Linked DNA regions of Congzhengia minquanensis. The protein of the gene in region 2 interacts with the protein of the main gene of each other region in a pairwise test. Links are inferred from orthologs where the notes say so. Each region holds a gene or a part of one and is shown on either strand. Other genes may lie near its edges.

The links.
Region 1: the proteins of rho (region 2) and nusG interact in binary tests that used the Escherichia coli proteins (3 or more experiments, as listed by UniProt). The link is inferred for Congzhengia minquanensis from one-to-one orthologs.

What each region holds. Positions count from the first base shown.
Region 1 is NZ_JACRSU010000004.1:62,097-65,935, reverse strand. The notes cover bases 987-3,839. They hold nusG (transcription termination/antitermination protein NusG), read left to right. Parts: upstream 987-2,078; coding sequence 2,079-2,600; downstream 2,601-3,839. Other genes in these bases: rplA (50S ribosomal protein L1), read left to right, coding at 3,270-3,839; rplK (50S ribosomal protein L11), read left to right, coding at 2,780-3,205; secE (preprotein translocase subunit SecE), read left to right, coding at 1,778-1,990; rpmG (50S ribosomal protein L33), read left to right, coding at 1,592-1,741; murB (UDP-N-acetylmuramate dehydrogenase), read left to right, coding at 987-1,339. Outside these bases: hprK (HPr(Ser) kinase/phosphatase), read left to right, coding at 1-403; more of murB, read left to right, coding at 431-986. UniProt on the Escherichia coli protein: Part of the processive rRNA transcription and antitermination complex (rrnTAC). The complex forms an RNA-chaperone ring around the RNA exit tunnel of RNA polymerase (RNAP).
Region 2 is NZ_JACRSU010000001.1:224,571-229,523, reverse strand. The notes cover bases 1,077-4,057. They hold rho (transcription termination factor Rho), read left to right. Parts: upstream 1,077-1,846; coding sequence 1,847-3,268; downstream 3,269-4,057. Other genes in these bases: H8698_RS01060 (helix-turn-helix transcriptional regulator), read right to left, coding at 3,585-4,057; H8698_RS01065 (hypothetical protein), read left to right, coding at 3,386-3,532; H8698_RS01075 (branched-chain amino acid aminotransferase), read left to right, coding at 1,077-1,685. In the rest of the region: H8698_RS01080 (CvpA family protein), read left to right, coding at 1-554; more of H8698_RS01075, read left to right, coding at 624-1,076; more of H8698_RS01060, read right to left, coding at 4,058-4,529; H8698_RS01055 (phenylpyruvate tautomerase MIF-related protein), read left to right, coding at 4,679-4,953. UniProt on the Escherichia coli protein: Facilitates transcription termination by a mechanism that involves Rho binding to the nascent RNA, activation of Rho's RNA-dependent ATPase activity, and release of the mRNA from the DNA template.

The sequences.
Region 1 (3,839 bases), on a different replicon or contig from region 2:
GCTGGTTGCCGACGACGCGGTGGAAATTAAACGGGTGTCGAACAAATCGCTGGTGGGCAGCGCACCAGAAATTATCAGGCATTTTATTGAGCTTCGCGGCATAGGAATTGTGGATGTAAAGCGTATTTTTGGTATGGGTTCTGTAAAAGATACGGAAAACATTGATTTGGTCATTAACCTGGAAAACTGGCAGAACGGCAAAGCCTATGACAGGCTGGGAATTGAAACAGAGCACACCGATATTTTAGGCATAAAAGTGCCGTCGCTTACCATTCCCATTAAGCCCGGCCGGAACCTGGCCATTATCGTGGAGGTTGCCGCCATGAACCAGAGGCAGCGCAAAATGGGCTATAACGCCGCACAGGAATTAAACGACAGGCTTTTAGACCAGATGGGCGTATAAGTTATATAACATAGAAAGGAATTTTTTATGGTCACAGAATCGTTTGTTCAGGAAGTTTTGGCAATTCAGCCGGTAAATGTGGAACGAAACGTTCCTATGTCCCGATATACCACCTTTCAAATCGGCGGTCCGGCGGACCTATTTGTGGAACCGGCGGGGGAGGAAGCATTTTCCCGCCTTGTAAAGCTGTGCAGGAGCAAAAACGTGCCGTTTCTGCTGATTGGCGCAGGCTCCAACCTTTTGGTCAGCGACGCTGGGATTGACGGCGTGGTGTTCCGGCTGTCCGGCGCGTTTGACTATGCCAAGGCTTCCGGCACCGAACTGGAAGCCGGCGCGGCTACATCCTTGGCAAAGCTTGCAAAAACCGCGCAGCGGGCCGCTCTTTCCGGGCTGGAGTTTGCCTCGGGAATTCCGGGCAGCTTAGGCGGCGCTGTCTTTATGAACGCCGGGGCCTATGGCGGGGAAATGAAAGATGTTGTGACTCAGACAAGGTTTTTAGATGAAAACGGCGATATGCAAACCGTTTCCCGCAGCGAGCACGATTTTTCTTACCGGCACAGCGTGTTTTCCGCCGGCGGAAAATTCATTCTGTCTGCCAAAATGAGCCTGTCGCCTAAAAATCCGGACGAGATTTTGGCTTCCATGCGGGATTTAAACGCCCGAAGGAAAGAGAAACAGCCGCTGGAAAAACCCAGCGCCGGCAGCACCTTCAAGCGGCCGGAGGGCTTTTTTGCCGCGAAGCTCATTGAAGACGCGGGACTGAAAGGAGCAGGCGTAGGCGGCGCAGGTGTTTCAGAAAAGCATGCGGGCTTTATTGTGAACAACGGCGGCGCAACCTGTGAAGATGTGGTGCGGCTGATTGCAAAAGTGCAGGAAACTGTGTTTTCAAAGTTTGGTGTGACGCTGGAGCCGGAAGTAAAAGTGATTGGAAGATAGAGAATTCCGTGCGGAATTTTATTTAATTCCGCACGGCTTCCACACAACATCTTGAAGGCGGCCTGCAACTTGCCACAACACCTGGAAAAGCGCAAAAATATCTGGTTTTTTGCAAAAAAACACTTGACTTAAACCTGTGTTTATGGTATAGTATAGGGTGCTTGAAGTGGATAGGTTCTTTTTTTTTTTTGCTCACAAAAAAAAACACCTATAACGGATCAGAATAACAAAAATGCTTAGGAGGCGTTCCATATGAGAACAAGAATTACTCTTGCATGTTCAGAGTGCAAACAGAGAAATTACGACACCATGAAGGAAAAAAAGAATACACCCGACAGACTGGAGCTTAACAAATACTGCAGATTCTGCAAAAAGCACACGCTGCACAGGGAAACAAAATAGGTTTCCGTTTAAACTAATTGTAAGGATGTGAACGATATGGCAGAAGCTACACAGAAAGCAAAAAAGGGCCCCGGCAAAGTTGCAACCTATTTTCGTGAAATGAAGTCTGAATTCAAAAAAATCGTTTGGCCAAGCTTTAAACAAGTTAGAAATAACACCGGCGTTGTAATTACATTCATTATTTTGCTGGGCGTATTTATTTCTTTAATTGACCTCGGGTTCACGTATCTGCTCTCATTTATGAAGTAGACAGCTGTTTTAATAACACATGACGCTGTGAAGAAAAAAGCGCATGGGAAAAGGAGGCAAAAAGAGGCTTTGCTTCTTTTGGACAAATATGGCTGAAGACGCAAAATGGTATGTTATTCATACATTTTCAGGATATGAAAAAAAAGTTCAGACGGATTTGGAAAAAACCATTGAAAACCGCGGCCTACAGGATTTGATTTTAGAGGTGCAGGTTCCGATGGAAGAGGTTGTGGAGCAGAAGGGCAACGAACAAAAGGTTGTGCAAAGAAAGCTCTTGCCCGGCTATGTCATGGTGAAAATGATTATGACAGACGACAGCTGGTATGTAATCCGCAACACACGCGGCGTTACGGGGTTTGTTGGCCCCGGCTCGAAACCCGTTCCTTTAACCGAGGAAGAGGTTCATTCCATGGGAATTGAACGCAGGGTTGTTGAGGTTAATTTCAGCGCAGGCTCGTCTGTCCGCGTTACCGACGGTGCATTTGCCGACTTTGTTGGCGTGGTGGACGAAATTAACACCGAAAAACAAACCGTTCGCGTTATCGTTTCCATGTTCGGCCGCGAAACGCCAGTTGAACTTGACTTTTCACAAATTGAAGTGTTAAACTAATGTTGTTAAAAACGCAGGCGGGCTTCCGCCGGCTTTTATAAAGGCGGTCTGCTTTCGGGCAAATGCCTTTTCGGGCAGTATATTTGCTGCCCTGCGCGGGGTTTTCCGCGTGTGGGAGGACGGGAAATTTAAAAATCCTGTTCGCCATTACCACATTTGTTAAAGAGGAGGTGCACAAAATGGCACAGAAAATCACAGGTTACATCAAGCTGCAGATTCCGGCAGGCAAAGCTACTCCGGCTCCCCCGGTTGGTCCTGCTTTGGGTCAGCACGGTGTAAACATCGTTCAGTTCACGAAGGAGTTTAATGAAAAAACAGCAAAGGACGCAGGATTAATTATCCCTGTTGTTATCACAGTTTATGCTGACAGGTCTTTCACATTCATCACAAAAACTCCCCCGGCGGCTGTACTGTTAAAGAAAGCCGCTAAAATCGACAAGGCTTCGGGTACGCCCAACAAAACAAAGGTTGCTACGGTCAGCAAAGACGCTGTAAAACAGATTGCTGAACAGAAAATGCCTGACTTAAACGCAGCATCCATTGAAGCTGCCATGAGCATGATTGCAGGAACTGCAAGAAGCATGGGCATTACTGTCGAAGACTAATTCGATTTTTAATTAAGTGGGAGAGCGAACATTCGCTTGTTTGACCACAGAAGGAGGAAACAGAATGTTTAGAGGAAAAAATTATAAAGAGAGCGCGAAGCTCATCGAAAAATCAAAGCTCTATGACTCTGACGAAGCTTTGGACCTGGTTGTAAAAGCTTCTAAAGCAAAATTTGACGAAACCGTTGAGGTTCACGTTCGTTTGGGCGTTGACTCAAGACACGCAGACCAGCAGGTTCGCGGCGCCATTGTTTTGCCTCACGGCACAGGTAAGGTTGCCCGTGTTTTGGTGTTTGCCAAAGGTGAGAAAGCTGACGAGGCACAGGCCGCAGGCGCAGACTTTGTAGGCGCTGAGGAACTGATTCCCAGAATTCAGAACGAGAACTGGTTTGATTACGACGTTGTTGTTGCAACACCCGATATGATGGGCGTTGTAGGCCGTTTAGGTAAGGTTTTGGGCCCGAAAGGCTTAATGCCCAGCCCGAAAGCCGGCACGGTTACAATGGACGTTACAAAGGCCGTTAACGAGATTAAATCCGGTAAAGTGGAATACCGTTTGGACAAAACCAACATCATCCACTGCCCGGTGGGTAAGGTTTCGTTTGGCAAAGAAAAGCTTTGCGAAAACTTTAAC
Region 2 (4,953 bases):
TAATTTCGCTCATTTTGGCCATGACGCTTTACCCATATGCCGCGGAGCTGATTATGAAAACTCCTGTTTACGACACGGTATATGACAACACCGCCGCCGTGATTCAGGTTCCCCAGGAGAATACCGGCCGCTTGTCTGATTTCGGAACAGGCAAACTCAATTTACCGAGAGACTTTACAAATCATTTGGAAAAGAACATCGACACAGCGTCCGACGCAGTTGCGTCTTCTGTTGCAGACACGGTTGCATCATCTGTTGTAAAGCTTGTCAGCATGCTCTGCGTGTTTGTGCTGGCGCGGTTTCTGCTGATGATTGTCGCCGGTGCGGCGGGGCTCATTCACAAGCTCCCTATCATTGGCTGGGGAGACTCTCTTTTGGGAGCGTTGTTTGGTTTGTTTCGCGGTTTGCTTTTCGTTTATGTGCTGCTGGCTTTTGTGACATTTGCTGCATCTATGGCACCGGACGGGGCTCTTTCCCGTGCAATAAAATACTCGGAATTTGCTAAAGTGATGTATAATGATAATGTTCTTTTGGATTTTATCTATAAAGGCTAATTCCTGTTTGACAATGAAATTCAACAGAGGTATAATGAATAACAGATAAAAAAATATGGAGGCTTTAAAATGGAAATTAAAATTGTGAAAACAACAACACCGAAAGAGAAACCGGCTGCAAACGCCTTAGGTTTCGGAAAATATTTTACAGACCACATGTTCGTTATGGACTATAGTGTGGAAAAGGGCTGGCACGACGCAAGAATTATTCCTTACGGCCCGTTTGAGTTTGAGCCCTCCTGTATGGTGTTTCATTACGGACAGTCTATTTTTGAAGGCTTAAAAGCTTACAAAGGCGCTGACGGCGGCGTGCTTTTATATCGGCCGTATGAAAATATGAAGCGCATGAACCGGTCGAACGACAGGCTTTGTATTCCGCAGATTGATGAAGATTTTGCCGTTGACGCAATTCGCCAGCTTGTTCTCCTGGACAAAGACTGGATTCCCGAGGGCGAGGGAACATCTCTCTACATCCGCCCCTTTGTGTTCGGAACAGACAACGCGCTGGGCGTTCACCCGTCCCATACATATAAATTCATTGTTATCTTAAGCCCTGTGGGTTCTTACTATGCCGGCGGACTTTCTCCTGTTAAAATTTGGGTTGAGAGCGAATATGTCCGTGCAGTGCGCGGCGGTATCGGCGCGGCGAAAACAGCCGGCAACTACGCTGCCAGCTTAAAGGCCCAGGAAGTTGCAGAAAAGAAAGGGTATTCCCAGGTGCTCTGGCTGGACGGTGTGGAGCAAAAGTATGTGGAAGAAGTTGGCGCGATGAACATTTTCTTTAAAATCGGCGGCGAAGTTGTAACACCTGTTTTAAACGGCAGCATTTTAGGCGGCATTACCCGGGACTCGGTAATCGAGGTGTTAAGGGGAAGCGGCTACAAGGTTACGGAACGCAAAATTTCTATTGACGAGGTTCACGAGGCTTATAAAAACGGCAAGTTAGAAGAGGTGTTCGGCACCGGAACCGCCGCTGTCATTTCTCCTGTGGGCGAGCTTTGCTATAAGGGCGAGAAAATGGTGATTAACAACAACGAAATCGGAGAGGTTTCGCAAATGTTGTATGACACCATCACCGGAATGCAGAAAGGCGCAATTGAAGACAAATATAATTTCACCTATAAAATTTAAGCTTAAACGATAAATGTGTGTTCCGCAGCGTTTAGCGCTGCGGAAACCGTTATTTTGCTTCTGAATTTGTTATTGTCAAACTTTATCTTAAATTTTCTTTTCTTAGCATGAGCTACTATCCCGCTTTTCGTTTATTTTAAACTTCATATCGGAGGAATTTTATGGATTTATCAAATAAAAAATTACAGGATTTGCGTGAAATCGCAAAAGCAATTGGCATAAAAAGTATTACCAAATATAAAAAGGACGAGCTGATTGCGGCCATTTCGGAAACGCCAAAAGCCTGCCCTTCTGCTGAATCGGAGGTAAAAGCGGTTGAGAAAACGGCGGAAACAACAGTCACTGCGGAAGCCTCAAAAACCGAACAAAATGGTGCAGTAAAACAGGAAAACAAGGCACCTGCTAAAAAGGCCGGGCAAAAGCGCCCGGAGCTCACTGTTTCCGGCTCCGACAATATCGTAGGCGGGATTTTAGAGGTGCTGCCGGACAATGGATTTGGCTTTCTGCGCGGGGAAAACTACCTTTCTACGCCGAAAGACGTTTACGTTTCGCCTACGCAAATCCGCCGGTTTAACTTAAAAACCGGCGACAAGGTGACGGGTATTGCCCGCCTGCCGAAAGAGGAGGAAAAGTTTCCGGCGCTGATTTTTGTGCAGCATGTGAACGACGACACACCTGACAAAGCAATTCGCCGCAAGCCTTTTGAATATTTAACACCCATTTTTCCCACAGAGCGAATCCGGCTGGAAAACAACCAGAGGGACTATGCCATGCGGCTGGTGGATTTAATAGCCCCCATAGGAAAAGGGCAGAGGGGCTTAATTGTTGCACCGCCGAAAGCCGGTAAAACAACGCTTTTAAAAAATATTGCCAACAACATTGAAGCAAACCATCCGGAAATTACGTTGATTGTGCTTTTAATTGACGAGCGACCTGAGGAAGTGACAGACATGAAGCGGTCGATTTCCGGCGACGTGGTATATTCCACCTTCGACCAGGTGCCGGAACACCATGCAAAGGTGGCCGAAATTGTGTTAGAACGCGCCCAGCGTCTGGTGGAGCAGAATAAGGACGTTGTTGTGCTGTTAGACTCTATTACCAGGCTTGCCCGGGCATATAACTTAACTGTGCCTCCCTCGGGCAGAACGCTCTCAGGCGGGCTTGACCCCAGTGCCCTGCACAAACCGAAAAAGTTTTTCGGCGCGGCAAGAAATATTGAAAACGGCGGCAGCCTCACCATTTTGGCTACCGCGCTGATTGAAACGGGCAGCCGCATGGACGACGTGATTTTTGAAGAGTTTAAGGGTACGGGCAATATGGAGCTGCACTTAGACAGAAAGCTTCAGGAAAAACGGATTTTCCCTGCCATTGACATCAACAAATCCGGCACAAGAAAAGAAGAACTGCTGCAAACGCCAAAGGAACTTGAGGCGGTTTGGGCCGTTCGCCGGGAGCTTTCCAGTCAAACTACCCAGGACGTGACGGAACAGCTGATTAACAACTTAATCCGTACAAAGGATAACGAGGAGTTTGTGGAGCTGATTTTGCGGTCGTACGACCGGGGCAGGAAAAACAGGTTTTGACAAAATAATTTGATTTAAAAAATTTTTTCGTATAATTCCAAAGCGTATTTTGCATAATAGTATTGAGCGCAAAAGTGTGCTCAAATAATACTTTAACCAAGCTTTGGGAGGAAAAAAATGAACAATCAGAATCAGAACAACAACCAAAACAGAAACCAGAATAACCAGAACCAGAATCAGAACCAAAATAACCAGAACAACAACCAAAACAGAAACCAGAACAATCAAAATCAGAACAAAAATCAGAATAGGGAACAGTTCTAATTTTAGAGAAGTTCAAAAAAGCCGCCCTTTTTATAGGGCGGCTTTTTTCTTGCTATTCGGCGTCTTTCGGCGGAATGCGGTTTTGATAGTCGCTTACGTTTAAACGGTCAATCTTACACTTTTGACGATAAGACAGCGGCGTTACGTTCTCGTGCTTTCTGAAAATATCATTAAACCGCTGCTGGCTGGAAAACCCAACCATTTTTGCAACGTCCGCCACTTTTACGTCGGTATTCTGCAAATATTCCTTTGCTGCCTCAATGCGCACCTTTAAAATATAACTTTTGGGGCTGATTCCGAATTTATCTTTAAAAGAATGCGCAAAATAACTGTCGGAAAGATAAATATATTTGGCAACTTGAGTTAACGTCAAATCCTTGTCGTAGTTGTTGTCGATATATTCCTTTGCAATGCCTAACAGCTCGTGAAGTTTCAAATTACGGTTTTTTGCACTCTGTTCCCACTCCTGCTTAAGAGTACGGGAAAGGAGCACAAACAGCTCAATAATTAACAAACAGCTTAAAAAATCGCCCCACACCTGATATTTCATGCGCTCCCTTAAAATTCGGTTCATTACGTGAACAATGTCGTTTTTCTTAGACAGCGTTAAATGCAGGTAATCGCCGGTGGCCTCATCTTCAATATATTCAATAAAATCCGTAAGCGACACGTGGCTGTCAAGCTCATTTTTCTGGGTTTTAAAGGTAAAGCTCAGCACAATGAACTCGCACACGTCGGATTTCACCACAAACTTATGCGACCTGCCGGGCTTGATAATGACAATGGAGTGCGGCGTCATGCTGACATCGATCCCCTCAATTTGAAAAACAGCAGTCCCTTTTTTTATATAAACCATTTCAAAATGGTCGTGGCGGTTTGCAGTCATCGACCAGTTGGTGTCGTGAATTTTTTCAATTGTTTTCACTATGGCCGGCATATAGGTTAGTTTTTCTACCAATTCGTCCCACGCGCGGGGAAGCTGGTCGCTGTTTGGCATAGAGAACACACCTTTCCAACAAAAATTAATGAAATTTGTTTTATTATACAATAAAATTGCCGAAATGTAAACAGTATTTTAACTTTATTGACACTTTTTTTTTATTATGCTATACTGTTTTCATGATAATCGAATAGGAGTGGATAAACATGCCATATATTGGGACAAAGACAACGAAGACGCTTACAGAGGAGAAAAAAGCCGCTCTTGCAAAACGGTTTGGAACGGCCATTACCACCATTCCCGGAAAGTCTGAGGCACATTTGATGCTGGGCTTTGAAGGAGACGCCACCATGTATTTCGGAGGAAAAACCGGCGAACCTATGGCCTTTGTGGAAGTGAAGCTGTTCGGAACGTCTGACCGGGAGCATTTAACAATGCTTACAAAACAAATTTGCGATATATTAAAGGAAGAACTGGGCAT